Regions from separate parts of the Mesorhizobium sp. M0140 genome, predicted to be linked through region 2. Evidence: predicted binding sites of a transcription regulator. Region 2 holds the regulator's gene; each other region holds the start of a gene.
The links. Region 2 encodes PhoB, which activates phosphate uptake and scavenging genes when phosphate is short. Its sites were predicted from a motif close to TGTCATNNANCTGTCAT; they were not measured.

Region 1 (9,991 bases), on a different contig from region 2:
CGGCGCTGGCGACGAACCTGCGCGAGTACGGCCTGATCCTGGCGCTGATCGCCATCATGGTGTTCTTCCAGTTCACCACGAACGGAACGCTGTTCAAGCCGGTGAACCTGAGCAATTTGGTGCAGCAGAACTCGTTCATCATCGTGATGGCGCTGGGCATGCTGCTGGTGATCGTCTCCGGCCATATCGACCTAAGTGTCGGATCGGTGGCGGGCTTCATCGGCGCGCTGGCGGCGATGATGATGGTCATCTGGCCGCTTGGCCCGTTCAGCAATCCGCTGGTGGTGTCGATCATCTGCCTGATCGTGGGCGGCGCGATCGGCGCCGCGCAAGGCTATTGGATCGCCTATCACCGAATACCAAGCTTTATCGTCACGCTGGCCGGCATGCTGATCTTCCGCGGCATCTGCCAGGCTCTGCTGGGCGGCGGATCCTCGGTGGGGCCGCTACCCGATGGCTTTAAGGCGCTCAGCTCCGGCTTCATCCCGGATGTCATCGGCCCGCTGACGCTGATCCCGCCGACGGTGAACGCGGCCGGCAAGACTATCATGGGCAGCGGCCTGACGCTGCACATGACGACGATCGTGCTGGGCCTGATCGCTGTGCTGGCCTACGCCTATTTCGGGGTGAGGACGCGCCGCAAGCGCGAACGCCATGGCTATGAGGCCGAGCCCTTTGCCCTGTTCGTTGTCAAGACGCTGGTCGGCAGCGCGCTGGCGCTGTTCCTGGTCTACCAGTTCGCCAGCTACAGGGGCCTGCCGGTGGTGCTGCTCGTCATGGGCGTGCTGATCTCGCTGTTCGTCTTCGTCACCAAGCGCATGACCATCGGCCGCCGCATCTACGCCATGGGCGGCAATGCCAAGGCCGCGCAACTGTCGGGCATCAACACCGAGCGGCTGACGCTGATGGTGTTCATCAATATGGGCGTGCTGTCGGCGCTCGGCGGCCTGATCATCGCGGCGCGACTGGGACAGGCGGTGCCGGCCGCGGGCCTCGGCAGCGAGCTCGACGTCATCGCCGCCGTCTTCATCGGCGGCGCCTCGGCAATGGGCGGCGTCGGTCAGGTCATCGGTGCGGTGGTCGGCGGCTTCATCATGGGCGTGATGAACAACGGCATGTCGATCATGGGCGTCAATGTCGACTGGCAGCAGGTGGTCAAAGGCCTGGTGCTGCTCGGTGCCGTGATCTTCGACGTCTACAACAAGAACAAGGCTTGAACGGGCTTAAGAGCAATTCCAGGAAAAGTGTGAAACGGTTTTCCGCCCGGAATTGCACCAAGACAATGAGTTAGAGCGGTTTGCCGTTTCCGTGAAACGGTGAACTGCTCTAGTCGAGGCAAGCAGGAGGCATACGATCGCGGCGCTGCCGGCAACCCGCCGGTAACAGAAGTCCCTGAGGGACCAGGCCCGCGAGCGCAATCCGAACTGAGAATTTAAACCGTGGCATGGACGAGGTCCCGGCCGCGCCGAGCAAGGTCTGCCGTTTTGGCAGTCCTGCCAAGGCAAATGAGAGAGGATTCATCATGCTGATCTCCCAGATCCTTGACGACGCCGAGACCATCCGCGTCGTCGCCCGCAATGGCGGCAAGACCCGGATCATCAATGGCGCCCGCAGCGTCTATTCGCTGGCGATGGAGGCCGCCCGTACCGGCGTCGGCCTCGTCGCGCTGATCGAACGCAAGGGGCTTGGCGAGACAGTCGATCTCGAGGCCGCTTACAAGAAGGGGCGGCTGCTGTCGCCGATCAACCACCCCGATCCGGCGCATCTGCACCTGACGGGCACCGGGCTGACGCATCTCGGCTCGGCGGCGACGCGCGATTCCATGCACAAGAAGCTGAGCGCCGACGGCGAGGAGCAGCTCACCGATTCCATGAAGATGTTCCGCATGGGGCTGGAGGGCGGCAAGCCGGCGAACGGCCAGATCGGCGTGCAGCCGGAATGGTTTTACAAAGGCAACGGCACGATGGCGGTGGCGCCAGGTGCCGCACTCCTGTCACCGGCCTTTGCCAAGGACGCCGGCGAAGAGCCCGAGGTGGCCGGCATCTATGTCATCGGCGATGACGGCGCACCTTTCCGCGTCGGCTTCACGCTGTCGAACGAGTTTTCCGACCACGTCACCGAGCGCGTGAACTATCTGTTCCTCGCCCATTCCAAGCTGCGCAACGCCTCGTTCGGGCCGGAGATCCTGATCGGCGACCTACCGCCCGACATCCGCGGCACCTCGCGCATCGTGCGCGACAGCGAGGTGCTGTGGGAAAAGCCGTTCCTGTCCGGCGAAGCGAACATGTCGCACACCATCGCCAATCTCGAACATCATCATTTCAAATACGCGGCCTTCCGCCAGCCGGGCGACGTGCATGTGCATATGTTCGGTACGGCGACGCTGTCCTTCGCCGACGGCATCAGTACTGAAGCCGGCGACGTGTTCGAGATCGAGGCCAAGGATTTTGGTCTGCCGCTGCGCAATCCGCTCGAGATCGAACAGCCGGTGCAGGTGGCGGTGAAGGCGCTTTGAAAGGGTGATCTCCCCCTTGAGGGGGAGATGTCGCCAAAGGCGACAGAGGGGGTCGCCTCGCGTGAAGCGCCAACTGTCGCAAGAAGGTTGCATCCGGTCGACCCGACCCCCTCTGGCCTGCCGGCCATCTCCCCCTCAAAGGGGGGAGATTGCTGCTTCAATAGATATCGAAGTCGAAATACTTGGCCTGGATCTTCTTGTAGGTGCCGTCGGCGACGATCGCGTCGATGGCCGCGTTGAGCTTGTCGCGCAGGGCCGTGTCGTCGAGGCGCACGGCAATGCCGGCTTGCGTTTCGGTGCCCTTGACGTCGCCGACCAGCTTGCAGCAGCCGTCGCTTGCCTTCTTCAGCCAGTCCATCAGCACGAACTTGTCCGAGATCACGGCGTCAAGGCGGCCGTTGGTCAAGTCGGTGATCGCCTCTTCCTGGGTCGGATAGAGTTTGGCCTCCGCGCCCGCCTTGCCATATTCATTCTGGGCATAGTCGGCCTGCGTGGTCGAAGCCTGGGCGCCGACCGTCTTGCCGGCAAGGGCCGCCGGTTCGGTCGAGGTCAGGTCGCTGTCCTTCGGCGCCACCAGGGCGAGCGGTGTCGTATAATATTTGTTGGTGAAGGCGACCTGCTTCTTGCGCTCCTCGGTGATGCTCATCGAGGCGATGATGGCGTCGAATTTCTTCGCCTGCAAAGCGGGAATGATGCCGTCCCAGTCCTGCGTGACGATCTCGCATTCGACCTTCATCTGCGCGCACAGCGCATTGGCGATGTCGATGTCGAAGCCTTCGACCTTGCCGTCAGCGGTAATGGTGTTGAACGGCGGATAGGCGCCCTCGGTGCCGATCTTGATTTTCTCCTGCGCCTGCGAAAGCGAGCCGGCCGCCATCACCAGTATGGCAGCGCCTGCCACCGATATGATCCATTTCGAAATCTGCATTTTCTTGGTTCCCCTTGAACGCCGGCATCTTGACTACCAACAAGGCAGCCAAGCATGGCGAGCCGGTACAGGCAAGTATTTTGCCTGACGGCGGCGCTCAGCGCGCGGCGCGGAAATGCTTGGACAGCTTCAGGCCCTGCGCCTGATAGTTGGAGCCGAGATCGGTGCCGTAGAGCGCCTGCGGCCGCTTCAGCATGTGCTCGTAGACCAGCCGGCCGACGATCTGGCCATGGTCGAGAATGAACGGCACTTCGTGGCTGCGCACTTCCAGCACCGCCCGGCTGCCGGTACCACCGGACGCGGAATGGCCAAAGCCCGGATCGAAGAAGCCGGCATAGTGGACGCGGAACTCTCCGACCAGCGGATCGAAGGGCGTCATCTCGGCGGCGTAGAGCGGCGGTACGTGCACCGCCTCCTGGCTGACGAGGATGTAGAACTCGTCGGGATCGAGCACCAGTTCGCCGGCGCCGCTCTTGTGGATCGGCTCCCAGAAGTCGACGACTTCCTGGGCCCCGCGCTTGTCGACATCGACGAGGCCGGTGTGATGCTTGCCGCGGTAGCCGACCAGACCGTTCTGATCGCCGTTGAGGTCGATCGACAGCGCGATGCCGCCGCCGGAAATGTTCGGCGGCTCGGTGGCGACCAGCGTCTGCGCGCGATGCAGCTCGTGCAGCTCGGCTTCCGAGAGCAGCGCATTGCCGGTGCGGAAGCGTATCTGCGACAGGCGCGAGCCGGTGCGCACGACGATCGGGAAGGTGCGCGGGCTGACTTCCAGAAAGAGCGGGCCGTGATAGCCGGCAGCGATCTTGTCGAACTCGTGGCCGCGATCGGTCATGACCCGGGTAAAGATGTCGAGCCGCCCGGTCGAGCTCTTCGGATTGGCCGAGGCCGAAATGCCCGCCGGCAGCGCCAGGCTTTCAAGCAAGGGCACGATATAGACGCAGCCGGTCTCCAGCACCGCGCCCTCGGCAAGATTGATCTCGTGCAGCTGCAGCCGGTCGAGCTTTTCCGAGACCTTGTGGTTGGGGCCGGGCAGGAAGGAGGCCCGCACCCGCCAGGCCTTGTCGCCGAGCCTGAGATCGAGACTGGCCGGCTGGATCTGGTCGGCGTCGAGCGCACGCGCCGACTTCAGCGCGCCGGACTGGAACAGCGCCGATATGTCCTGATCGGGAAGAATGCCTGTCTGCCGCAAGGCTCCACTCCTAGGTCAGACGTTTTTCTTGTCGCAGGTTCTGGTCGCAAAACCGTGGAACACTTTTGCGGAACCTGCTTGGTACAAACCTCTTAATGAAGCCGGCAATTGACGCAAGCGTGGCGCGGGTCTAAAGGGTCGTTATCCCGTGGTGATTTGGCCGGTCGGCTTGCAGCCACGTTAAACAAGTCGCTAAAGGACCGTCGGGCCGCAAGGCCGTATGGACCGGTTGCGACTTTCGCGGCCGGTTTTTTTGTGTCTGGAAGAAAAGCGATGAGCACCAAGAAGCACAACTGGAAGCCTCAGACGGCACTCGTGCACAGCGGAACGCTGCGTTCCGGTTTCGGCGAAACGTCGGAAGCGATTTACCTGACCCAGGGCTATGTCTACGAAACGGCACAGGCCGCCGAAGCCCGTTTCAAGGGCGAGGAGCCAGGCTTCATCTATTCGCGCTACGCCAATCCGACCGTCGACATGTTCGAGAAGCGCATGTGCGCCCTCGAAGGCGCCGAAGATGCCCGCGCCACCGCCTCCGGCATGGCCGCGGTGACGGCCGCCCTTCTGTGCAGCGCCAAGGCCGGCGACCACATCGTGGCGGCGCGTGCGCTGTTCGGATCCTGCCGCTGGGTGGTCGAGACGCTGGCGCCGAGATACGGCATCGAGGCGACGCTGGTCGACGGCACGGATATCGCCAATTGGGAAAAGGCGGTCAAGCCGAACACCAAGCTGTTCTTCCTGGAAAGCCCGACCAATCCGACGCTGGAAGTGGTCGATATCGCCGCTGTCGCTTCGCTTGCCAATTCGATCGGCGCAAGGCTGATCGTCGACAATGTCTTCGCCACGCCCCTGCAGCAGAAGCCCTTGCAGCTCGGCGCCCATATCGTCGTCTATTCGGCGACCAAGCACATAGACGGCCAGGGGCGCTGTCTCGGCGGCGTGATCCTGTCGGACAAGAAGTGGATCGACGAGAACCTGCACGATTATTTCCGCCATACCGGCCCAAGCCTGTCGCCCTTCAACGCCTGGACGCTGCTGAAAGGCCTGGAAACACTGCCGCTGCGCGTGCGCCAGCAGACGGAAAGCGCGGGCAGGATCGCGGATTTCCTGGCCGAACGGCCGGAAATCGCCCGCGTCATCTATCCCGGCCGCGCCGACCACCCGCAGGCCGATATCGTCAAGAAGCAGATGTCGGGCGGCTCGACGCTGATCTGCCTGGACGTCAAGGGCGGCAAGCAGGCGGCCTTCGCCTTGCAGAACGCGCTCGACATCGTCTTGATCTCCAACAATCTCGGCGATGCCAAGAGCCTGATCACCCACCCGGCGACGACGACGCACAAGAATCTGAGCGACGAGGCGCGCGCCGAGCTCGGCATCGGGCCGGGCACGCTCCGGCTGTCGGTCGGGCTGGAAGACACCGACGATCTGCTTGAGGACATCGCGCAGGCGCTGAAGGCCAGGTAGGACCTTCAGGCGCCGGACGGCGTCTCCTCCAGTTCGGCCGTCTTGGTGCCGATGGTCATCGCGTTGCCGCGCCAGTCGACGGCGCCGCCAAGCCAGCCGCGCGCCCACAGCGCTGGCAGGATCAGGTCGCGCATCATGATCGCGGCCACCATGCGTGGCGACAGGTACCAGCCCTTGGACCAGGCCAGCGCGCACTCGGGAAGGTAGAAGGCTACCAGCACTGCAAGGGCGGTTGCCCAGAGGCTGAAGCCGGCACTGGCCGCGGCAATCAGCGCAAGCACCAGCGGCACCACGGCGCCGGTCAGGATTTCGGGTGCGAAGAACAGCGGGAAAGTGACGCGGCGCAGGCGCGCCCAACGGGCCTGACGCGACCAGATCTCGTCAAAAGAGCGCCGGCCAAGCGGCTGCTCGAAGGGGGCGGCGACGAGATTGACGCGCAGGCCGAGACCGTTCACCAGCTTGGTCGCGGCGGCATCCTCCGCGATCTCGGCGGCCAGCGCGCGGATGCCGCCATTGGCGTCGAGCATCGGCTTGTTCCAGAGCATGCTCTTGCCCTGGGCAAAGCCAAGGCCGAGCGCATCGCCGGCGTATTGCCAGCGCGCCTGCAGCGTGTTGAGGAAAGCGCATTCGACCTCGGCCCAGAAGCCGGCCGGCCGCGAGCCAATCGGCGTCGAGCAGACAAGGCCGGTGCCGGGCCGCCAGGCAGCCATCAGATGCTGGACGTAGTCCCTCGGCATCAGCACGTTGGAATCGGCCAGGACGACCCAGTCGTGCCGCGCCGCCTCCCAGCCCTTGACGCAATTGTTGAGTTTCGGATTGGCGCTGATGCGGTCGTCGCCGACAAGCAGCCGGGCCGGCACTTTCGAAAACCGGACGATCGTCCTGTTTATCAATTTGACCACCGGATCGTCGGCATGGGCGACGCAGAAAATCAACTCGTAGCGCGGCCAGTCGAGCGAGAAGGCGCGCTCCAGCGTCTCCTGCGTGAACGGCTCGACGCCGCGCGACGGCACGACGATCGACACCGGCCGTGGCTTGCCGGCCGGCGCGGCAATGGCGCGGCGCCGTTTCAGACGCGAAGCGGCGAGCACGATGCTGGCGAGATTTGAGAGAATGAGGGCAGTTGAAAGCGTGGCGGCTATGAGAGTGAGTTCCATCGAGATCCGGTCACTCCAGGAAAACCGGTCCGCCAGAACAATCTGGCTGGCATGACGACCGATTCAACAATTCGACAGAGCGCCCGAGTCGCGCGGCACTGGTCGGCGCACACCATCATTGTCATGTGTCACTTAAATGACATTCTTTGCCGCCACCTGCGGTTCCGTCCGCAATGACAGGACGCGCACCGTTGACCAGCCCGCGTGGAGCGCCGAAAGTTCGACCTAGAGCCTGTTCCATCCCGATTGAACCGGGATGGGGCTCTATCTCTGTTTCTTTGAGCATGATCTTTTCTGAAAACCGGTTCCCACTTTTCAGGATCATGCTCTAGATTGTTTTGGAGCCGCTTATGTATAGCGCCGTCACGCGCAACATCGAAGTGCAGGTCAGGCCGTTCTATCTGGAGGACCGTTCGGATCCCTCGGAGAACCGCTATGTCTGGGGCTATCAGATAACGATCGACAATCAGTCGGACGATTTCGTGCAGCTTCTGTCGCGCTATTGGCACATCACCGACGGCACCGGCCGGGTCGAGGAAGTGCGTGGCCCCGGCGTGGTCGGCGACCAGCCCGAACTCAATCCCGGCGACAGCTACCAGTACACGTCCGGTTGCCCGCTCTCGACACCATCCGGCATCATGGTCGGGCACTACACGATGCGCAACAAGCGGGGCGAGACGTTCGACATCGCCATTCCGGCGTTTTCGCTGGACCTGCCAGGGACGCGGCGGACGGTGAATTGATTTCGCCTCACCGGCCGCTCCGCGGCCGGTGAGGCGTGGTTTTTTCTCTACTGGGCCGCAAATTCCGCCGGATCGAAGTCATATTGCTTCGAGCAGAATTCGCAGGCGACGTGGATGCCGCCGTCCTCTGTACTGTCCTTGATCTCCTGCGCGGAAAAACCCTCGAGGATGCCGCGGATCTTGTCCTTGGAGCACGAGCACTGGTCGGCGACCGGAACGCCGCCGAAGACGCGCACGCCATGCTCGTGGAACAGCCTGTAGAGCAGCCGCTCGGCGCCGATCGTCGGGTCGATCAGTTCGGTCGGCTCGATCGTACCGAGCAGCGCCAGCAACTCCTGCCAGGAATTGTCGGCCGGATCGTGGATCTCCTCGCGCGGATCGCCATCGCCACCCGGCAGGTCCGGGACGCGCATGCGCTCGGGCGACTGCGGCAGGAACTGCGCCAGGATACCACCGGCGCGCCACTGCTCGCGGGCGCCGCCGGGACCGGGCGTCAAAAGCTTGGCCACCGACAGCCTGAGATCCGTCGGGATCTGCTCCGACTGACGAAAATAGGTGCGCGCAGCATCCTCCAGCGTCTCGCCGTCGAGCTGGACGATGCCCTGATAGCGCTGCGTGTGAGCGCCCTGGTCGATGGTCAGCGCCAGCACGCCGCTGCCGAGCAGCGTCTGCTGGGAGGTTTCGCCGGCCGCGACCAGCGCTTCCAGCCGGTCGGCATCGAAACGCGCATAGGCGCGCAATGCCGAGGGCGTGGAAAAATCCGCGACCAGCATGTCGACAGGCCCGTCGGTGCGGGTCTGCAGGATGAATTTGCCCTCGAACTTCAGCGAAGTGCCGAGCAGCACGGTCAGCACACAGGCCTCCGCCAGCAGGCGGGCGACCGGCTCGGGATAATCGTGGCGGCTGAGGATGGCGTCCAGCATCGGCCCGAGTTGGACCGTGCGGCCTCGCACATCGAGAGGGCCGACCTCGAACGGCACGACGTGATCGTCGCCGGCATAGCCGAATTCGCCGAGTTTGGGGTGATGTTCAGTCACTTGATAGGTTTCCAACATGACAAAGCTCCGGGGCGCGGCCATGCCGCCCTCCGGGGCGCATGCGTCGAAACGCGCTGTTTTTGCGTGATGGCCCGCAGATAGGCATCACACCTCCGGAGATCAAGCGCCGAGGCACCAGGCCAGCACGGCCTTCTGGGCATGGAGCCGGTTCTCGGCCTCGTCGAAGACCACCGAATGCGGTCCGTCGATGACCTCGTCTGTCACTTCCTCGCCGCGATGCGCCGGCAGGCAGTGCATGAACAGCGCGTCCGGCTTGGCCCTGGCCATCAGCTTGGCATTGACCTGGTAGGGCGAGAACACATTGTGGCCGCGGGCGCGATGCTCCTGGCCCATCGACACCCAGCAATCGGTGACGATGCAGTCGGCCTGGTCGACGGCTTCCTCGGGCGAGCGGGTGAAGTGCAGCTTGCCGCCATGCGCCTGCGACCAGTCGATATGCTTCCGCGCCGGCTCGCTGCCTTCGGGAACGGCGACGTTGAGGTTGAAGCGGAACCGGGCCGAGGCCTCGAGCAAGGAATGCAGCACATTGTTGCCGTCGCCGGTCCAGGCGATGGTCTTGCCCGCGACCGGACCGCGATGCTCCTCGAAGGTCATGATATCGGCCATCAGCTGGCAGGGATGGGTGTCGTCGGTCAGTCCGTTGATCACTGGCACGGTGGCGTTCTCGGTCAGCTCCAGCAGTCGCTCATGCGAGGTGGTGCGGATCATGATCGCATCGACATAGCGCGACAGCACCTTGGCGGTGTCGGCGATGGTCTCGGAACGGCCGAGCTGCATCTCGGTGCCGGTCAGCATGATGGTCTCGCCGCCGAGCTGCCGCATGCCGACGTCGAAGGAGACGCGTGTGCGCGTCGACGGCTTGTCGAAGATCATCGCCAGCACCTTGCCTTCGAGCGGTTTGGTGCGCTCGCCGGCCTTGAGGCGCGCCTTTCGCACC
Region 2 (9,991 bases):
GCAATGGCGGCTGCGTAAGAATTTCTCTTGGGGTGGGTCCATGTCGTCCTTGCTCGTACTGGCCATCGTCGTTGCCGTCGGCCTGGTTGCCTTTTTCATCGGCCGGCAACGTGCCGCGGCCCAGGACAATGGCAAGGTCAAGCCGCATTCGCGCGCCCATTATCATGGCTGGTGGGCCTTCCTGCTCGCCGTTCTGCCTGCTCTTTTGCTGCTTGCCGTCTGGACCGTCGGGTCTTCCATCTATCTGGACCGACACATTCACGCTGCCTTGCCCGAGCGCACCGTCGACAGCAAGGTTGCCAGTGAGGCACTGGACGTCAGCCTGGTAAAGAGCCTCGCCAGGGGCCTGCGCAAACTCGATGCGGGCACACTGGCCGCAATGCCTGCCAGCTTTGCCGAGTTGCAGCCGCTGCTCGCCGCCAAGGGTGTGGCACTGGCGAGCGACACGCAGGATTACATGATCCCGATCGCCGTCGAGGCGAACAAGGTCCAGGACCGGCTCGGCCTGTTCGGCGCCATTGTCATTCTCGTTTCCTCGATCGCCGGCGCCTTCTATGCGCTCAGGCAGATCGAGCCGCGCGCCAGGGCACGCAACAATGTCGAGAGGCTGATGCTGTGGGGGCTGCTTGCCGCCTCCACCATCGCCATCCTGACCACCATCGGCATCGTGCTTTCGATGCTGTTCCAGACGATCACCTTCTTCGAAAGCGTCTCGCCGATGAGTTTCTTCTTCGGCACCGTCTGGGATCCGCGTTTTGCCGCTGCCGGTTCGGGCGGCAGCCAGGGCCAGTTCGGCCTGATCCCGCTTCTTGCGGGCACGCTCTACATCGCCGCCGTCGCACTGCTGGTTGCGGTGCCGGTGGGGCTGATGTCGGCTGTCTACATGGCCGAATACGCAACGCCCAGGGTGCGCTCGGTGGTCAAGCCGGCGCTTGAACTGCTGGCCGGCATACCGACCATCGTCTACGGCATCTTCGCCGTCGTCACGCTTGGGCCATTCCTGCGCGACCTGTCCGCGGCACTGACCGGCGGTTCGCCCTTCATCCAGGGCCAGAGCATCTTCACCGCCGGCCTGGTCATGGGCGTCATGCTGATCCCGGTCGTGTCCTCTCTTTCGGACGACATCATAACCGCGGTGCCGCGCGCCATGCGCGACGGGTCGCTCGGCCTCGGCGCGACCCGCTCCGAGACGATCAAGCGGGTGATCCTGCCGGCTGCACTGCCCGGCATCGTCGGCGCCGTCCTGCTGACTGCCTCGCGCGCTATCGGCGAAACGATGATTGTCGTGCTGGCGGCGGGCGTCGCCGCCAACCTCACCATCAACCCGTTCGAGGCGATGACGACCATCACCGTCAAGATCGTCAACCAGCTCACCGGCGACCTCGAGTTCAATTCGCCGCAGACGCTGGTCGCCTTCGCGCTCGGCCTGACGCTGTTCGCGCTGACGTTGGTGATGAACATCGTCGCGCTCTACATCGTGCGCAAATATCGGGAGCAGTACGAATGACCGACATTTCCATGGATACGATGGTCAGGGCGGCGGCCCATCCGCGCCGCGACATCGGCCTGAAGGCCCGTTACGCTGCCGAGCGCCGATTCCGCATCTATGGCGTCGTGGCGATTTCCGTAGGCCTGGCGTTCCTGGCAATCATGCTGATCACCATCGTCTCGAAAGGCTACACCGCCTTCTGGCAGACGACGGTATCACTGCCGATCTCGTTCGACGAGAAGGTGATCGATCCTTCCGGCAAACGCGCAACCGATCCGAGCGTTCTGATCAAGGCGAATTATCCCAAGCTCGCCGAAAACGCGCTGGTGGCCAAGCTCGGCATCAATCCCGACGACAAGCCGGCGATCAAGCAGCTCAAGGGCTTCCTGTCGGAAGGCGCCCGCGTCCAGTTGCGCGACATCGTTGCCGCCGATCCGTCCGTGATCGGCACGACGCGCGACGTCAACATCCTCGCCGCCGCCAATCTCGACTCGGCTTTCAAGGGTCAGATCGACCTCAGCGTCGAGGAAGCGCGACGCAAGGTCTCGGACCAGCAGATCACCTGGATGAACAAGCTCAAGGCCGAGGGCGCGATGGCCGAGCACTTCAACAGCGGCCTGTTCACCTACGGCGCCTCCAGCCGCCCGGAAACCTCGGGCATGGGCGTGGCGATCATCGGCTCGTTCTATATGATGGTGATCGTGTTGCTCCTGGCGCTGCCGATCGGCGTCGCCGCCTCCATCTATCTGGAGGAGTTCGCCAAGAAGAACCGTTTTACCGACCTTATCGAGGTCAACATCAACAATCTGGCCGCAGTGCCGTCAATCGTCTTCGGCTTGCTCGGCCTCGCGGTGTTCATCAATTTCCTGGGCATGCCGCGCTCTGCCGCCTTCGTCGGCGGCCTGGTGCTGACGCTGATGACGCTGCCGACGATCATCATCGCGACGCGAGCCGCACTTGCAGCGGTGCCGCCGTCGATCCGCTCGGCAGCTCTCGGTCTTGGCGCCTCCAAGATGCAGATGGTGTTCCAGCACATCCTGCCGCTTGCCGCGCCCGGCATCCTCACCGGCACCATCATCGGTCTGGCGCGTGCGCTCGGCGAAACCGCGCCTCTGCTGCTGATCGGCATGGTCGCCTTCGTCGCCGATCCACCGACGACGCCTTTCGATCCGGCCACCGCGCTGCCGGTGCAGATCTATATGTGGGCGAACGAGGCCGAACGCGCCTTCGTCGAGCGTATGTCCGGCGCCATCATCATCCTGCTCGTCTTCCTCATGGCCATGAACATCACCGCGATCGTGCTTCGGCGTCGGTTCGAGCGGCGCTGGTAGAAAAAAGGCATCTTGGTATGAACATCATGACCGAACAGTCCCTTGAAAACGCAGTGGGCGACAAGATGAAGTCGAACGAAGTAATCAAAATGCGCGGCGACAAGGTCGGCGTGTTCTATGGCGAGAAGCAGGCGCTGTTCGACGTCGATCTCGACGTCCGCCTGAACCAGGTGACGGCGCTGATCGGCCCCTCCGGCTGCGGCAAGTCCACCTTCCTGCGCTGCCTCAACCGCATGAACGACACCATCGATTCAGCACGGGTAACCGGCAAGATAACGCTCGACGAAGAAGACATCTACGACAAGAACATCGATGTCGTCGAACTCAGGGCGCGCGTCGGCATGGTGTTCCAGAAACCCAATCCGTTCCCCAAATCGATCTACGAGAACGTTGCCTATGGTCCGCGCATCCACGGATTGGCCAAGCGCAAGGCCGACATGGACCAGATCGTAGAGTCGAGCCTGAAGAAGGCGGCGATCTGGAACGAGGTCAAGGACCGTTTGCAAGAACCTGGCACGGGTCTTTCCGGTGGCCAGCAGCAGCGTCTGTGCATTGCACGCGCCATCGCCGTGTCACCCGAGGTGATCCTGATGGACGAACCGTGTTCGGCGCTCGACCCGATCGCCACCGCTCGCGTCGAGGAACTGATCGACGAACTGCGTCAGAACTATACCATCGTCATCGTCACCCATTCGATGCAGCAGGCAGCGCGCGTGTCGCAGCGCACCGCGATGTTCCATCTAGGCTATCTGGTCGAGGAGGGCGCCACCGACAAGATGTTCACCACCCCCGACGACAAACGCACCCAGGACTACATCACCGGCCGGTTCGGCTGAGCTCAGGCATACGAGGGACGAAGATCATGGGTGAACATACCGTCGCATCTTTCGATGAGGATCTGGAGCAGATCAGCCAGCTGATCCGCGACATGGGCGATCTCGCCCGCTCGATGGTCAGTGGCTCGACCAGGGCTTTGCTCAATTCGGACAATGCGCTGGCGCAGCGCGTGGTTTCCGATGATGCCATCATGGATGCACGCCAGCGCGAGCTGGACGATCGCGCCATCACGCTGATCGCCAAGCGCCAGCCAATGGCCAACGATCTGCGTGCGGTGGTCGGTTCGATCCGCATGGCCGGCGACCTTGAGCGCATCGGCGACCTTGCCAAGAACATCGCCAAGCGCGTCGGCACTGTCGGGCTGAGTGTCACGCCGCACGACCTTTCGCATTCGATCGACGCGATGGCGCAACTGGTGCTGATCCAGGTGCAGGGGGTCGTCGACGAGTACGCCGCCGCCGACCCGGCAGCGCTTGCCACGCTCAGAAACAATGACGAACGCATCGACGTCAAATACACCTCGGTGTTCCGCGAGCTGCTGACCTACATGATGGAAGATCCCCGCAACATCACGGCGTGCACGCACCTGTTGTTCTGCGCCAAGAACCTCGAGCGGATCGGCGACCACGTGACCAACATCGCCGAAAATGCCTACTATGTTTTGACCGGCACGCAGCTGCCAGCCAATCGTCCGAAGCAGGACGAGACGGCAATGTCCGCGCCAGCGGCATAACAGGGGTGACCAGCCGATGATCGCACCACGCATCATGGTGGTGGAGGATGAGGAGCCGCTAGGCGTGCTGCTCCGCTACAATCTTGAATCCGAAGGTTACCAGGTCGAGGTGGTGACGCGCGGCGACGAGGCCGAAATCCGGCTGCAGGAGAACGTTCCCGACCTTCTCGTGCTCGACTGGATGGTGCCGGCGGTTTCCGGCATCGAACTCTGCCGGCGCCTGCGAATGCGCCCAGAGACCGAGCGGCTGCCGATCATCATGCTGACCGCGCGAGGCGAGGAAAGCGACCGCGTGCGCGGCCTGTCGACCGGCGCCGACGACTATCTGGTCAAGCCGTTCTCGACGCCGGAGTTCATGGCCAGGGTCAAGGCGCTGCTGCGCCGGGCCAAGCCGGAAGTGCTGTCCAGCGTGCTAAAGGTCGGCGACATCGTGCTCGATCGCGAGTCGCACCGGGTCTATCGCAAGAAGAGCGAGATCCGGCTCGGGCCGACCGAATTCCGCCTGCTCGAATTCATGATGCGCCACCCCGGCCGCGTGTTCTCGCGCAGCCAGCTGCTCGACAATGTCTGGGGCGAGACGATTTACATCGACGAACGCACTGTCGACGTGCACGTCGGCCGGCTGCGCAAGGCGGTCAACAACGGCCGCATGCCTGATGTCATCCGCACCATCCGTGGGGCGGGTTACGCGATCAGGGAAGACTAGGTGGCTGTTCCGTCCCGATAGATCGTGACCGGGAAAACTCGATTAGCACGTGGTCGCCAACAGCCGCGAAGAGTGGAATGTTGCACTCGTCTCATCGATGGGGAGCGAGCACGTGACGCTTTGGCCCAAATGCGGTCATTCGAAACCTGATGAGGATGACCGCTCTTGGCGGTACGTCGCCATCTTGCCCGCAGACTCCGACCAGAAAGCCATGCAAGAATAAATTTGAGTTAACTTAGATATACGTTCGTTAAACGACGTGTGTTCTGCATAAATATACGATTTTACTAAATTGCTTCAATTTACATTGAGCCATCACCTCCTTATTCATTATCCGCCTTCCGATTATTGCGGTCTCGGATCGAATGACGATTCCGTGGAACGATCTCGTTCCTTGCAGCGTTGCTTTGGGAGCGGTCGCCGGACCTTTGACCAGGTCGGACACCATGAGGAAGGATTTCTGATGAGCACGGTCTTAAACGCCAAAGGCATCCCTCTTGCCTACACCGGCGCTTCCACTCATTGGTTCTCGGCCACCGGGTCTGGACCGGAACTGCATGGCACCTCCGGCAACGACTCCTTCTGGGGAGACACCGGCGTCACTGTCACGATCCACGGTGGCGCCGGCGACGACTACTATCATCTCTATTCCACCAACAACAAGGTGGTCGAGGATCCTGGGGCAGGGATCGACACGATCGACACATGGATGAGCTACAAGCTCCCTGACAATTTCGAGAACCTCGTCGTTACCGGCACCAACCGATTTGCGTTCGGAAATGCGTTGGACAACATCATCAAGGGCGGGTCAGGTCACCAGACGCTGGATGGCGGCAAGGGAAATGATGTCCTGATCGGCGGCGATGGCGCCGATACTTTCGCCATCTCCAAAGGTAATGGAAGCGATCTTATCTTCGATTTCGGTGCGACCGATGCGCTCCGCCTTAACGGCTACGATTTCACTTCGTTCGATGCCGTCCGTTCACAGATGGTCCAAGTGGAATCGAACGTGATGCTGAACCTCGGATCCGACGAAATCCTGGTGTTCAAGAATACGACCATCGACAAGCTGCAGCCCACCCAGTTCGAACTTCCGATAGACAAGTCCGCAATGACGCTGTCCTTCTCCGACGATTTCAACACGCTGAGCCTTCGGGACGGGCAGGACGGCACCTGGAATTCCAATTTCTGGTGGGGAGCGCCGAACGGCAGCACGTTGAGCAGCAATGGTGAGTTGCAGTGGTATATCGACGCCAATTATGGCCCGACGAGTTCGGTCCATCCGTTCAGCGTTGAGAACGGCGTCCTCACCATCACCGCCGCGCAGGCGCCGGAGGACATCAAGCCTCTGATCAACAACTACGAATACACCTCGGGGATCCTGACGACCCACGACACCTTCTCGCAAACCTACGGCTATTTCGAAATGCGGGCGGATCTTCCTGAAACAGCCGGAGCCTGGCCGGCGTTCTGGCTGCTTCCGGAGGACGGATCGTGGCCGCCGGAGCTGGACGTTGTCGAAACGCGCGGCCAGGACCCGAACACGCTCTACATGACGGCGCATTCCAATGAGACGGGAGCGCACACGAAGGTTTCGTCAACGGTGAACGTTGCGGATACCGACGGTTTCCACACCTATGGCCTGCTCTGGACGAAGGATGAGCTTGTCTGGACCTACGATGGTGTAAAGGTCGCTCAAGCAGCGACGCCGGCCGACATGCACGATCCCATGTATATGCTGGCCAATCTCGCGGTGGGCGGCATTGCCGGCCAGCCTCCTGACCATCTGGCTACGCCAGCGGAGATGAAGATCGACTACATCCGCGCCTATACGCTGGACGACCTGCAGCACCACCCCTTGGACATCGCCGGCGACCATTCGGTCTAAGCGACGCCCTTATGTTGGGGCCATGAGCCGTTAGGAGCGCGGGAATGATTGCACGGTCTGATCTGCGGGCAGTCTTGAGGCGCGCCATCGCCGATGTCGGTGTTTTTTCGTTCCTCATCAACATCCTGCTATTGGTGATCCCCCTTTATCTGTTGCAGGTCTATGACCGCGTCCTGCCTTCCTCCAGCGTCGAGACGCTTCTTTACCTCTCTGCTATCGCGGTTCTCGCACTCGCCTTTCTCGGTCTCCTCGATGCGGTCCGCTCCGTTTACACGCAGCGCGTTGCAGCCATTGTCGACAACAGACTGGGCGCGAGGACATTCGCCGTCTCGCTGGAGGCTAAGTACGCCGGGGGAGCAGCCCTGCCTCCACTGCGCGACCTTGCCTCGGTATGCGCCTTCATCAGGTCACGTGGCGCGGCGGTCTTGTTCGACCTGCCGTTTGCTCCGTTCTTCCTCGCCCTGCTGTACCTCATCCATCCTTTGCTGTTCTGGCTTACGCTGGCGGGATCTGGTCTGTTGCTTGCGCTGGTCGTGGCAAATCAGTTTGCCATCGGCAAGAATGATGCCTTGTCGGCGGAACGCTCGGCTGTTGCCAGCCTGTCGGAGCAGGCCTTTGCCCGGAATGCAGAGACGCTGCGCGCCATGGGCATGATCCAAAACGCCGCGCGAGTGTGGGGAAGGCACGTGGCGGAGGCGCTAGTCCTGCATGACCGTTCGTCGATGGCCAACGCGATTTTCAGTGGAACGTCGCGAGCCGTACGCATGATGCTTCAGCTAGCAATACTGGGTGTCGGAGCATGGCTCGTGCTGCAAGGGAAGATGACGGCCGGCATGATCTTCGCGTCTTCCCTGGTGTCGTCCCGTGCGCTGCAGCCGCTCGACCAACTGATCGGGTCATGGCGGCAGATCGTCGACGCCAGACGATCGTGGAAGCGTTTGGACAAGGCGTTTTCCGCCCATCCGGCGCATGCGCAAAAACTGACCTTGCCGGACCCGTCCGGCGAAATTGTCGTGCAGGGCCTCATCTTTGTCGCGCCGAACGCCACACCCGGCACCGAACCCATCATCAAGAGACTGAACTTCCGCATCGGCGCAGGCGAAGCGGTGGCGATAATAGGTCCGAGCGGAGCCGGCAAGTCCACCCTGGCAAGATTACTTGTCGGTGCGATTCAGGCAACCAGCGGCTGCGTCAGGATTGATGGCGCCGATCTCAGAACCTGGGACGAGAAGCAGCTTGGCCGGCATATCGGATATCTCGCTCAGGAGGTGGAGCTCTTTCCCGGATCGATCGCGGAAAATGTCGCCCGCTTTGAACCCGATGCGAATGACGCCTCTATCGTCGAGGCAGCAAAGAATGCCCGGGCGCATGAGCTGATACTGGAGCAGCGAGACGGCTATCAGACCAGAATAGGTTCGTCGGACAGAACACTGTCGGGCGGCGAACGCCAAAGGATCGGGCTGGCGCGCGCTTTTTACGGCAATCCGCATGTTCTCGTTCTGGATGAGCCCAGTACCCATCTCGACGGCAGCGGCGAAGCCGCGCTCGAAGAAGTGCTTGCCGCCGCGAAAGCGGCGGGCGTTACGACAATCGTGATAACGCACCGCCCTTCGGTCGCCGCAGCCTGCGACCGCGTGATGCTTCTACGCAGCGGAGTGATCGAAGCCTTCGGTCCAAGCGGCGACGTGATGCGGCAGCCAATCGCCGGCATCGGCCTTGCCCCACAGCGCAGCATGGCGGTGACAGGGTCTTTTGCAACGACGAACCGCGGCACCCCTCATAGTGTCCGCTTTGGATCGTAGAAGATGACAGCACAGAGCCTCGTCCGGGAAGGCACAGCACGCACCGACATTCGCCGGGTGGCATTCGCCGGATACGCGGCAATGGCGATATTGATGGGTTGCTTTGGCTATTGGGCGGTCAGTGCACCGTTGTCCGGCGCGGTCATCACGCAAGGCACAATCTCGGCGACAGGCGGGAACATCCTCATCCAGCATCCCGAGGGCGGCATCATCCAAGAGTTGCTCGTCCATGAGGGTGATCGGGTGCAACAGGCCCAGGAACTGATCCTGCTGGATCGAACAGCCGCGCAAGCCGAACTCAACCGGCTGACGAGACAGTCGATCGCGTTGAAGGCCAGCGCCTCGCGGCTGGAGGCGGAACGCGACGGGTTGGATCGGCTTGCGCCAATCACAGAGGCTGCGCCGGCACCGTTCCAACACAATTTCGAGGTCCTGGTTCAAGAACAGCAGAAGGAATTCAACGCCAGGCTCGCCCGATTTCGATCGGAACAATCGATCCTCAGGCAACGGGTTGCCATGCATCGCCAGTCTGTTGTCGGATTGCAGGCCCAGAAACAGGCCATTGAGCAACAGGCCGAAGTCGTGAAGAAAGAACTCGGCATCAAGACCAGCCTTTTGGACAAGGGCCTCACCAATCGCACTGAATATTCACAGCTTTTGCGTAGCGAGGCCGATCTCGTCGGGCAGGCAGGGGCGCTGGAGGCAAATCTTGCATCGGCCAACACCCAGATCGTCGAAGCCCAGGAGCAGATAGAGCGCCTGACCACGCAACGCGTGGAGGAAGCCCTGACGAAACTCGACGAGGTACGTTCTTCGCTGGCTGACATTGACGAACAGATGCGGGCATCCGAGGCAGTGCTGCGGCGGACGACGATCAAGGCGCCGGCGGCGGGCATCGTGGTATCGTCCACCTACAATTCCAAGGGCAGCGTGATTGCCCCCGGCGAGAAGATCATGGAGATTCTGCCTACGGCATCGGGCTTGATCGTCGATGCACGGCTGCCGCCGAAAGACATTGACCAGGTTCGTGTCGGCCAGCCGGCAAGACTGCGACTATCAGCGTTGAACATGCGGCTCACCCCTGAGATTTCAGCCATGGTGACACAGGTTTCCGCAGATCGGCTTATCGATCAGGCTACGCATGAACCCTATTTCCGCGCCAAGCTGAAGATTGCCGCCAACTTGCCGCCCGGCGTGAAAGCGGA
Region 3 (9,991 bases), on a different contig from region 2:
CAGTGGATGTTGTAGGTGCTGTCGGTTGCCGGGGGCGTGCTCTGCTGCATGTCATATGTCCTGTCCCAGCAACTCTTTTATCGATGGTTGCTGCGGATACCAATTTGGGATACCAAGATGGTTCACGTCATGGACGCAAGCTTGGCCGCTGTCAATGCAACCTCAAATGTGATCGTCGTCAACGGTCGGAAGCCATCGGAAACCGGGAGCAAAAATGTCGCAGATGCAGAGCGTCGAGAAACAGCTTCGGCAAATGATCCTGGGCCTCGAGATCGGTCCCGGCGAGAAGCTGACCGAGCGCTGGATCGAGAGCCGCTTCGGCGCGTCGCGAACCCCGGTCAGGGCAGCACTGCTGCGGCTTGAGACCGAGGGCCTGGTCGGCAGGGACGGACGTGGCTGGACGGTGTCGCCGATCAATCTGGCTGAACTCGAGCAGATCGCCGTCTACAGGGAGGCGGTCGAGGTTGCGGCGCTTCGCCTGACATGCAGCCTGGCGGACCGGAGCGCCGTCGATGTCATCGAGGCGATGCTCGAGTCCTGCGACAACGACACGCCGCGCGAGGAATGGCATCGCGTCGGCATGGATTTTCACATCGAACTGGCGCGTCTGTCGGGCAATGAATTCCTGTTTAGGGCGGTGCGCGATGCCATGACGCGCCTGTCGCGGGCGCGCTGGCTGGAGGTTCGCGACGAAGCGGCCCTTGCCCGCGCCTGGGCTGAACATCGCGCCATTCTGGCGGCCACGCGCCTTGGCGACGCCGATGAAGCCGCGCGCCTGCTCTCGGTCCACATCGTCAGCAGCCGCGACCGGCTGGTGACGTCGCTCGCCAACGATCGGCGCGGTCTTCGCGCCAGAGGCTTTGCCGTCGTTGCTGCTTAAGAGTGGATGAAGGAGCGCAAAGCGGCGTCTGGACGTATGCGCACTTTCGCCTCGCTTCGCAGACGCCGATGGCGTAAGGAGCGGCCATGGAAAACAACCGATTTGAAACACCTGTGACTGTGAAGTCAGTCGCGGCGGGAAGCACTCAGCTCTTGCGCACGGCGCGTGAGGCTTCCGACTACCTCCTCAACAGCTGGCCCGGCAAGCGCAGCCCCAAGCATCGCGCGGCCCTGCAGGCCTGCCATGACGCACTCGCCGGCGACAAGCCGGCGATGAACGCCAGGCGCGCCTTCATCGCGGCAGCACGCGAAGTGGACGTGTTCGTCAGCGACAAGGCGCCGGCCTGACACAAGGCGACATCCGGGGCGGCAATCCGAATTGAGGCGCGGCCCGCATCTGCGGGCCGTTTGCCGTCACTTTGCCGTTTCGGTTTCGGCTTCAGTCTCGTCTTCGGGCTTCGAACGTTCCCTCGCTGCAACCTTGGCTGCCAGCTTCTCGGCCTTCTTGGCCGCCTTCTGGCGGTCGCGTTCCTTGCGTTCCTGATCGTAATTTGGTGGTCGCGCCATATCGGCTCCTTTTCACTGCCTCGCGGCTCTGGTCCTGCCTAGGAGCATTAGCCGTCAAACACAACAGCTGAAGCGATAGTGCGTCGATGATGGCCAGGCTTGCAAGATGCGCGTTGCAATGAAGGGGCCAGGCTCATCATTGCGGCGGCCGATACCTATCGCCGTCGATTTGCCGATCAGATGCCGCTTCGGTCAATCACCAGATCGGCGGCGCCAAACCGGTCCTTTGCCGTCAATTGCTGGTGCCAGTAGGGATAGAGCAAGGGCGGCCGGCTGACCGCGTCGAGGCGCTCGCGCTCCTCGCCGGAAAGCACCAGGCTTGCCGCCGCGATGTTGTCCCGGAACTGCGTTTCCGTCCTGCCGCCGATCACCAGCGAACTGACGGCCGCCCGGCCAAGCAGCCAGGCCAGCGCCACCTGCGCTGCCGACACGCCGCGCTGCGCGCCGATCTCGACAAGCACATCGACGATCCGCCACAGCCGGTCCTCGTCGCGGATCGGCGGTTCGGACCAGCCGGCAAGCTGGCGGGCGGTGGGGCTGTCGCGGCGGTATTTGCCGGACAGCAATCCGCCGGCAAGCGGGCTCCAGACCAGAACGCCCAACCCCTGGTCGACGGAAATCGGCAGCAGTTCGTACTCCGCTTCGCGCGCTTCCAGCGTGTAGTGGATCTGCTGCGTGACGAAGCGCGGCTGATGATGGCTGTCGCTGACGCCGAGCGCCTTCATCACCTGCCAGCCGGAATAGTTCGAGCAGCCGACATAGCGGATCTTGCCCTGGGCAACCAGCGTGTCGAGCGCGGCGATGGTTTCCTCCAGCGGTGTCACACCATCCCACTCGTGCAGGAAATAGATGTCGATGACGTCTGTCCTGAGCCGCTTCAGGCTCTTCTCGCATTCGCGGATCAGGTGATGGCGCGACAGGCCTTCATCGTTGGGACCTTTGCCGATCCGCATCCGTGCCTTGGAGGCGATCAGCACGTCGCCCTTGCGCTTGCCGCCGAGCGCTTCGCCGATGATTTCTTCGGAAATGCCGTTCGAATAGACGTTGGCAGTGTCGATGACATTGATGCCGGCGTCGATGCAGAGATCGATCATCCGGCGCGCCTCGTCGAGGTCGGTCTTGCCGACAGCCGAAAATGCGCCGGCGCCGCCGAAAGTCATGGTGCCCATGGTCAGCGTCGATACTTTCAGGCCGGAACGGCCGAGAGTGCGGTATTCCATGTCGGTCCTCGCGATTGCATTGAGAAGGGGTTGGGAAGGGCGCCCGAATGTGGCTGCTATTTGTAGGACAATTTGCGCGGTATGTCTCCATGCCAGGGCGGCGGATCGATCATGCCTCGCGGGTTTTTGCAGTGATGGCGATCAGGTCAGGCTGCAATAAAACCGTCATTGCGGGCCTATATTGAAGTCGGCTCAGGCGTTGCCGTTCCGGGCTGTAAGCCGGGAGTTTGGGGCGCCGATCGACAGAGCTTGCAAGTGGAGCAGCCGATAATGGCCGAGCTAAAACAGAATTCTGCGGCCAGGGATTGGCTTGAAGCCGAACTCGCCGACACGCTCGACGAAGACTATGAGCTCGAAATGTCGGAGCCGGCGCTGTCGATGGAGATCGCCAGGATCTACAAGAATTCGCATCCGCCTTCGATCGATCGCATGCAATATTTTCGCGACCTGATCAGCCTGCAGTCCGAATTGATCAAGCTGCAGTCCTGGGTCGCCTACCACAAGAAGAAGCTGGTGGTGATCTTCGAGGGACGCGACTCGGCCGGCAAGGGCGGCGTCATCAAGCGCATCACCCAGCGGCTCAATCCGCGCATCTGCCGTGTCGTGGCACTGCCGGCGCCGACCGAGCGCGAAAAGTCGCAATGGTATTTCCAGCGCTATGTCCCGCATCTGCCGGCCGGCGGCGAGATCGTGCTGTTCGACCGCTCATGGTACAACCGCTCGGGCGTCGAGCGGGTGATGGGTTTTGCCCAGCCCGATCAGGTCGAAGAATTCTTTCACGACGTGCCGGAGTTCGAGCGCATGCTGGTCCGCTCGGGCATTACCGTGGTCAAATACTGGTTCTCGATCACCGACGAGGAACAGCAGATGCGCTTCCTGATGCGCATCCATGATCCGATGAAGCAGTGGAAACTGTCGCCGATGGACCTGCAGTCGCGCGTGCGCTGGGAGCAATACACCAAGGCCAAGGAAGAGACCTTCGCCCGCACCAACATCTCGGAAGCGCCCTGGTTCATCGTCGAGGGCAACGACAAGAAGCGCGCGCGGCTGAACTGCATCGGCCATCTGCTCAAGCAGATGCCGTATGAAGAGGTCCCGCACGAGGAGATCACGCTGCCGGAGCGTGTGTTCAATCCCGAATACGAGCGCCAGACGTTGCCGCGTGAGCTCTACGTGCCGGAGAAGTACTGAGATAGACGAAGCTGCAATCTCCCTCCTTGTGGGGGAGATGCCCGGCAGGGCAAGAGGGGGGCGTGCAGGATCGCCAGCCTCTCCACAGCCTGTCGAAAACAGGCCAAAGGCAAAGCCGCTATGGATTGAAGCGCTGGAGGGACAGCGCCCCCTCTGGCCTGCCGGCCATCTCCCCCACGTGGGGGGAGATTGGCTCTCCACCTAAGCCCGCTTGACGGTGACGTGCGTGGCGAGCGGCGTCGCAACCTGCTCGCTGCAGACATAGCCGAGCTTGATCATGTCTAGGCCGGCAAAAAGGTTCTCGCCCGTACCGAGCAGCACCGGCGCGATCGCCAGATGCATCTCGTCGATCAGCTTCTCCTGGAGGTATTGCCGGATTGTGGCGACGCCGCCGCCGACGCGCACGTCCTTGCCATCAGCCGCTGCTTTTGCCTGTTCAAGCGCTGAGTGGATGCCCTCGGTGATGAAATAGAAGGTCGTGCCGCCCTCCATGACGATCGGTTCGCGCTTGTGATGGGTCAACACGAAAACCGGCACATGGTAGGGAGGGTTATCGCCCCACCAGCCTTTCCAGCTGTCATCGGGCCATTCGCCGCGGATCGGCCCGAACATGTTGCGGCCGAGGATCCATGCGCCGACATTCTCGAAACTGCGCGCCGCGAACGCCTCGTTGATATCGGTGGTGCCGCCATCTTGTCCGAGCACCATCTCACGGAAAGTGCGGGTGTCGACAAACCACTTGTGCAAGGATTCCCCACCGACGCCAAGAGGATTTTGCAGATCCTGATCGGGACCGGCGCCATAGCCGTCGAGCGACAGGGTGAAAGCGTTGACGCGAAGTTTGGACATGCGAGCCTCCTCGATAACCAGTTGTATTTTGCAAGCAGTTGTTTTGTATCAAACTGGTTTTTAATTGCAAGCAGTTTTCTGGCGGCAGCAATCTCCCAACGTAGCGGACCTGCAACGCTGGGGTACGAAAGGCGGGGTGCAGCCTTGTCAGCTCAACTCGACTTTACTGTCCCGTTTAGCGATCAAATGGTCCCGCAAGAGGGACAACACCGTCCCGGCAAGCTCGTCGGGCGCCTCGCAATGCGCCGACGTCCGGTAGTATCGGTCGACGGCAAAGCCCAGACCAACGGCCAGCAATTCGATATCTCCGGCTGCCTCAACCTGCCCAATCACCTGCAAAATATGGTCTTGGAGATAGTGCGCTCCATTTGCCAGCAGCGTGGCGTCGTCAACGGGTGCTCCGTCTGAGACAACAAGCAGAACCTTACGGGCCTCGGGTCGTTCTCGCAGACGCCCAACGGCCCACTCGATGGCTTCGCCGTCGATGTTCTCCTTGGGAAGGTCCGGCCGTAACATCGGCTTGAGAACATGACCCAAACTGCTCTGACGGCTGTCGTCGGCCTGCCGGTAGATAATGTGCAGCAGGTCGTTCAGCCTTCCCGGATTTTTGGGCCGGCCATCTTCATTCCAGATGCGCCGCGATTCCCCACCGCGCCAATTGCGCGTGGTGAACCCAAGGATATCGACCTTTATGCCGAGTGTCCGCAGAAACTCCTGTGCAATGTCGACTGAAGCAGCCGCGTACAGCATTTTCTGGCCGCGCATCGATCCGGACTGGTCGACGAGAATGGAGACGACCGTATCAGCGCGGTCAGGCGCCGATACGCTATCCCGGACTTCAGTGGCAATATCCGCTGCCAGAATCAGATGCTTCGTCCTCCAGCCGGCGAGGCCGCTCTCCAGCTCTGCCCATATCGCCTCGACCGCGGATTTATGTTTGTCCGAAAGCTGCCCGATAGCGTTTGACAGTTTTAGGCTCGGCACAATCCAGTCATGGAGCGTGACGTAGGCGTGATAGCCGGGCGTAGCAGTGTCGCCGCGTGGCACGGGGACAAACAATGATCTGAAATGCTTGCCCAGCCTTCGCAGCAATGTCGGCTATCCCTTCAGCAGTTCCGCCACTTCGGGCGCGAAATAGGTCAAGATGCCGTCGCAGCCGGCGCGCTTGAAGGCGAGCAGCGATTCCAGCATTGCCTTCTCGCCGTCGATCCAGCCATTGGCGCCTGCCGCCTTGATCATCGAATATTCGCCCGACACCTGGTAGGCGAAGGTCGGCATCTGGAACTCGTCTTTCAGCCGTCGGATGATGTCGAGATAGGGCAGGCCGGGCTTGACCATCAGCATGTCGGCGCCCTCGGCAATGTCCTGTTCGGCCTCTCTCACCGCTTCGTCGGAATTGGCATGGTCGATGTAATAGGTCTTCTTGTCGCCCTTGAGCAGGCCGGCGGTGCCCACCGCCTCGCGATAGGGGCCGTAGAAGGCCGAAGCGAATTTGGTCGCATAGGACATGATCGCGACGTCCTGAAAACCATTGGCGTCAAGCGCGTCCCGGATGGCGCCGATGCGGCCGTCCATCATGTCGGACGGCGCGATGATGTCGGCACCGGCGGCCGCCTGGATGACAGCAGCGGCGGTCACCTGTTCCACTGTCTCGTCGTTGACGATGATGCCGTCGCGCAGGATGCCGTCATGGCCGTGGCTGGTGAACGGGTCGAGCGCGGCGTCGGTGATGATGCCGATCTGCGGCACTACATCCTTGATCGCACGGGTGGCGCGGTTGATGACATTGTTGGGATCGAGGATGTGCGAGCCGGTCTGGTCGCGCAGCGAGATGTCCACATTGGGGAAGGTGGCGAGTGCCGGAATGCCGAGTTTTGCCGCGCGCTCGGCCTCTTTGACGGCGAGATCGATCGACAGGCGGAAGACGCCGGGCATGGCGGCGATCGGCTCGCGGATATTCTTGCCGTCAACGACGAAGATCGGCCAGATCAGATCGTCGACCGAAAGCCTGTTCTCCTGCACGAGGCGGCGCGACCAGTCGGCCTTGCGCATGCGGCGCAGACGGCGGCTGCCGGTGATCTCGTCGACGCCGCGCGCGCCGGCGGGCTTTGCGGGGGTGAATTTGTTCATCGCCAATACTCTCGTTCGGCGGCTTTTTACCACGACCCTTTGCCGCTGACCAATGCGACACGTTTGTGCCAGCGATCCGGTCGAGGCCTATTCGGGCTGCCCATTGCCCGACAGGATCTGCGTCGCGCCCTTGATAGCAACGCGGAAGGCCTCATCGAAGCTGACACCGCGCACCTGCCAGATGTAGGTCTTGCCGGCCGTGGCCAGCCGCCAGTCGGCGATCCAGCCGAACTCCTTGTCGCTCCAGACGAGGCTGCCCAAAAGTGCCTGATCGGCGCCGGCCTTTTTCGCAATGGTGTCGAGCTTCGCCATCTCGGCGTTACGAAGCGCCTGATCGGCCAATCCGGCCCGCGACAGCTGTGCTGCCGTGGGAAAAGTCACCTGCATGGCCAGCGGGGCTGCGGCATTGCCGAACGATTCGCGCATCAACACGCCGCGCTCGTCATCTGCTTCGAGCGCGAAATGCTGGGTGCCGCGTTCGGTTGCCAAAAACACCGCCAGCCGTGGCCGCTCGGTCAGCCACGGCCTGCTGCCGAGCGACGCCAGCACCGGGTCGATGTCAGCAGGCTTGTACTGGCAGTAAAGATTATGGGGCCGATCGTACGTGCCCTGATCGTCATGGTTGGGAATGCCTTCCATGCGGTCGCGGTAACTAAAGCTGGCAACGAAGCTGCCGGCCTTGTCGCGCAGTGCCGCCATCTCCGGTTTCGCCGGCAGGCGCTGATCGCCGGAAACCCGGACCAGAACCGCGTCGAGACAGCGCTTGAAGCCGGCCTGCCGGTTTTTCTCGTACTTGCCGTTGACGATGGTCTGCGAACTGTAGAGGTCTTCCAAAGTCCCCGCCATGACAGGGTGAACAGCCAAGCAGATGCTCAGCCCAATTGCCACCGGCGCAAAGCGTGAAAATCGAGTCATAACCAATCGTCCCGTTCGAAGACCCGCCAGAGCTGCGCTGCAATGAACTCTATCCAGTTTTTCAGTATTGCAGCTCGATTTTTAGTACCGGCTCCTGGTCCGGGCCAGAGCTTGCACCGGTGTGCTCGCCATTGACGCACCCATGCGCCACGCTTTAGCACTTCAGTCCCGGCGGCCGGGGGAGGGATTCTTCACGATGGATTTTGGCGGAGGCGACGAGATCCGCTTCGAACATCTGGGCCGGGCCGGCGTCGTCACCTTGACGCGGCCGCAGGCGCTCAATGCCTTGACGCACCGCATGATCGGGGCGCTCGACGCTGCTCTTTCCGCCTGGGAGGCCGACCAGGGCATCGACGTCATCGTCGTCAAGGCAGAGGGCAGGGCCTTTTCGGCCGGCGGCGATATCCTGCATGTCTATGAGACAGGCCGGGCGGGAAAACCGCCGGTCGAGTTCTTCGCCGACGAATATCGCCTCAACGCCCGCATCAACAGTTATAGGAAACCTTACGTGGCCCTGATTGACGGCATCGTCATGGGCGGTGGTGTCGGCATCTCCTTCCACGGCTCGCACCGGGTGATGACCGAGAATGCCCAATTTGCCATGCCGGAAGTCGGCATCGGCTTCTTTCCGGATGTTGGCGCCAGCCACCTGCTGCCTGACCTCGGCGGCTCCTTCGGTATGTATCTGGCGCTGACCGGCAATCGCATCCGCTATGGCGATGCGCTGTGGTCGGGGCTGGCCACCCATACCATCAAGGCCGAGGACCAGGCTGGCTTCCTCGACCGCCTGGCGCTGACCGGCGATCCGGAATCGGTGCTGCGCGGCTTCTTCGTGCAGGCAAGGCGAGAAACCGACAGGCCGACGCTGGAGGCGATTGTCCGCCATTTTTCGCAACCGTCCCTGAACCGCGTCATCGACAGCCTCGAGCGTGCGGCCGCCGCCGACGAGTTCGCGGCAAAGACACTGGCGACGATCCGCACCCGCTCGCCGACCAGCCTGCGCGTCGCCTGGCGGCAGATCAGCGCCGGACTGACGCTGTCCATGGAAGCCTGCATGAAAATGGAGTTCCGCATCCTCAACCGGATGCTCGCCGGCCATGATTTCTACGAAGGTATCCGCGCCGCCATCATCGACAAGGGCTCGAAGCCGCAATGGCGGCCGGCAAGCCTCGCTGCGGTCAGCGAAGCGGATGTCGATGCCTATTTCGCTCCGCTCGGCGAACGGGAACTCTTGATATGAGCGAGGTGACCTCGAGGCGCGTCGTGCTGCAGCCCTCCGGGGTGGAGGTGATCTTCGCCTGGTTCCAGCGCGTCATATCGGGCTACTGCCTGCTGTTCGGCATTCTCTACTGGATCAGGTTGATCGGCTTTTATCCGGGTACGCTGTGGCGGTTCGACCTGATGCCCGTGCACTGGCAGGTCGCGGCGGTGGTGCTCGCCGTGTTCTTCCCCTTTGCCGCTGCCGGCCTGTGGATGCTGGCGTCCTGGGGCCCGGTGATCTGGTTCATTTGCGCGGTGACCGAGACGGTCATGTATGCCGGCTTTCCCGAGCTATTCGGCCATCGCTTGCTGATTGTCGTCTCGCATGCGGCGGTGGCGGTGCTCTACATCGTCTTCCGCGTCGTCATCTACCTGCAGAAGCGCCCGGTCCGCCACTAAGCCCTTGAGCACATTGGCGGCCCCGCTGTCGCCTCGAATGAGCCCCGCAATCGTTGCCGAAATCTTTAGGTTAATTATCCTTGCTCGGGTGACCGTTCGTTAAGCCTCTTGCGAAACCTCTTACCGGTAAGCTCTTGTTAGCCCTAGCGTTTAAGTCGAATTTTATGAGTATTCGATAGTGTCGCGATCAAGGTGAAAAACAAAAAATCACCAGGGCGACAAACGAGAGGCAAAGACAATGATCAATTCGCGTCCGGCGGCGAAGACCGCCAACGTATCCGACGATCGCCGCGAGGCTATCCGTTCCCTGTACATGGAATCGCTGCAGCTTGTTGAGCGGCTGCACCGCCGCCTGCTTGATGTGATCAAGGACGAATTCGACCGCAACGGCCGTTCCGACATCAATGCCATCCAGGCGCTGCTGCTGTTCAATATCGGCAATTCCGAGCTGACCGCCGGCGAGCTGCGCTCGCGTGGCTACTATCTCGGCTCGAACGTCTCCTATAATCTGAAGAAGCTGGTCGATCTCGGCTTCATCAACCACCAGCGCTCGCGCATCGACCGCCGTTCGGTCCGTGTCT

Region 1: NKJ37_RS18600 (ceramide glucosyltransferase) is a predicted target of PhoB. The motif match lies at 7,379-7,395, and genes of this name have one in related genera.
Region 3: ppk2 (polyphosphate kinase 2) is a predicted target of PhoB. The motif match lies at 2,819-2,835, and genes of this name have one in related genera.

Annotation. Positions count from the first base shown of each region.
Region 1 is NZ_JAMYTM010000017.1:130,130-140,120, forward strand. Features, by position in the region: gene mmsB (multiple monosaccharide ABC transporter permease) at 1-1,217, shown strand, start outside; gene araD1 (AraD1 family protein) at 1,523-2,515, shown strand; gene NKJ37_RS18585 (ABC transporter substrate-binding protein) at 2,673-3,443, opposite strand; gene NKJ37_RS18590 (2'-deoxycytidine 5'-triphosphate deaminase) at 3,541-4,635, opposite strand; SAM riboswitch at 4,774-4,851, shown strand; gene NKJ37_RS18595 (O-succinylhomoserine sulfhydrylase) at 4,909-6,096, shown strand; gene NKJ37_RS18600 (ceramide glucosyltransferase) at 6,102-7,253, opposite strand; gene apaG (Co2+/Mg2+ efflux facilitator ApaG/CorD) at 7,604-7,996, shown strand; gene NKJ37_RS18610 (Hsp33 family molecular chaperone) at 8,044-9,075, opposite strand; gene argF (ornithine carbamoyltransferase) at 9,154-9,991, opposite strand, start outside.
Region 2 is NZ_JAMYTM010000003.1:47,706-57,696, reverse strand. Features, by position in the region: gene pstC (phosphate ABC transporter permease subunit PstC) at 41-1,507, shown strand; gene pstA (phosphate ABC transporter permease PstA) at 1,504-2,820, shown strand; gene pstB (phosphate ABC transporter ATP-binding protein PstB) at 2,838-3,656, shown strand; gene phoU (phosphate signaling complex protein PhoU) at 3,683-4,390, shown strand; gene phoB (phosphate regulon transcriptional regulator PhoB) at 4,407-5,096, shown strand; gene eglC (endo-1,3-1,4-beta-glycanase EglC) at 5,560-6,984, shown strand; gene NKJ37_RS03930 (type I secretion system permease/ATPase) at 7,029-8,786, shown strand; gene NKJ37_RS03925 (HlyD family type I secretion periplasmic adaptor subunit) at 8,790-9,991, shown strand, end outside.
Region 3 is NZ_JAMYTM010000019.1:62,144-72,134, forward strand. Features, by position in the region: gene NKJ37_RS19530 (multidrug efflux MFS transporter) at 1-50, opposite strand, end outside; gene NKJ37_RS19535 (GntR family transcriptional regulator) at 215-880, shown strand; gene NKJ37_RS19540 (DUF982 domain-containing protein) at 994-1,227, shown strand; gene NKJ37_RS19545 (hypothetical protein) at 1,294-1,446, opposite strand; gene NKJ37_RS19550 (aldo/keto reductase) at 1,623-2,666, opposite strand; gene ppk2 (polyphosphate kinase 2) at 2,937-3,857, shown strand; gene NKJ37_RS19560 (dihydrofolate reductase family protein) at 4,059-4,706, opposite strand; gene NKJ37_RS19565 (cobaltochelatase CobT-related protein) at 4,854-5,798, opposite strand; gene hemB (porphobilinogen synthase) at 5,805-6,836, opposite strand; gene NKJ37_RS19575 (DUF8605 domain-containing protein) at 6,924-7,700, opposite strand; gene NKJ37_RS19580 (enoyl-CoA hydratase/isomerase family protein) at 7,948-8,991, shown strand; gene NKJ37_RS19585 (DUF6163 family protein) at 8,988-9,410, shown strand; gene ldtR (transcriptional regulator LdtR) at 9,649-9,991, shown strand, end outside.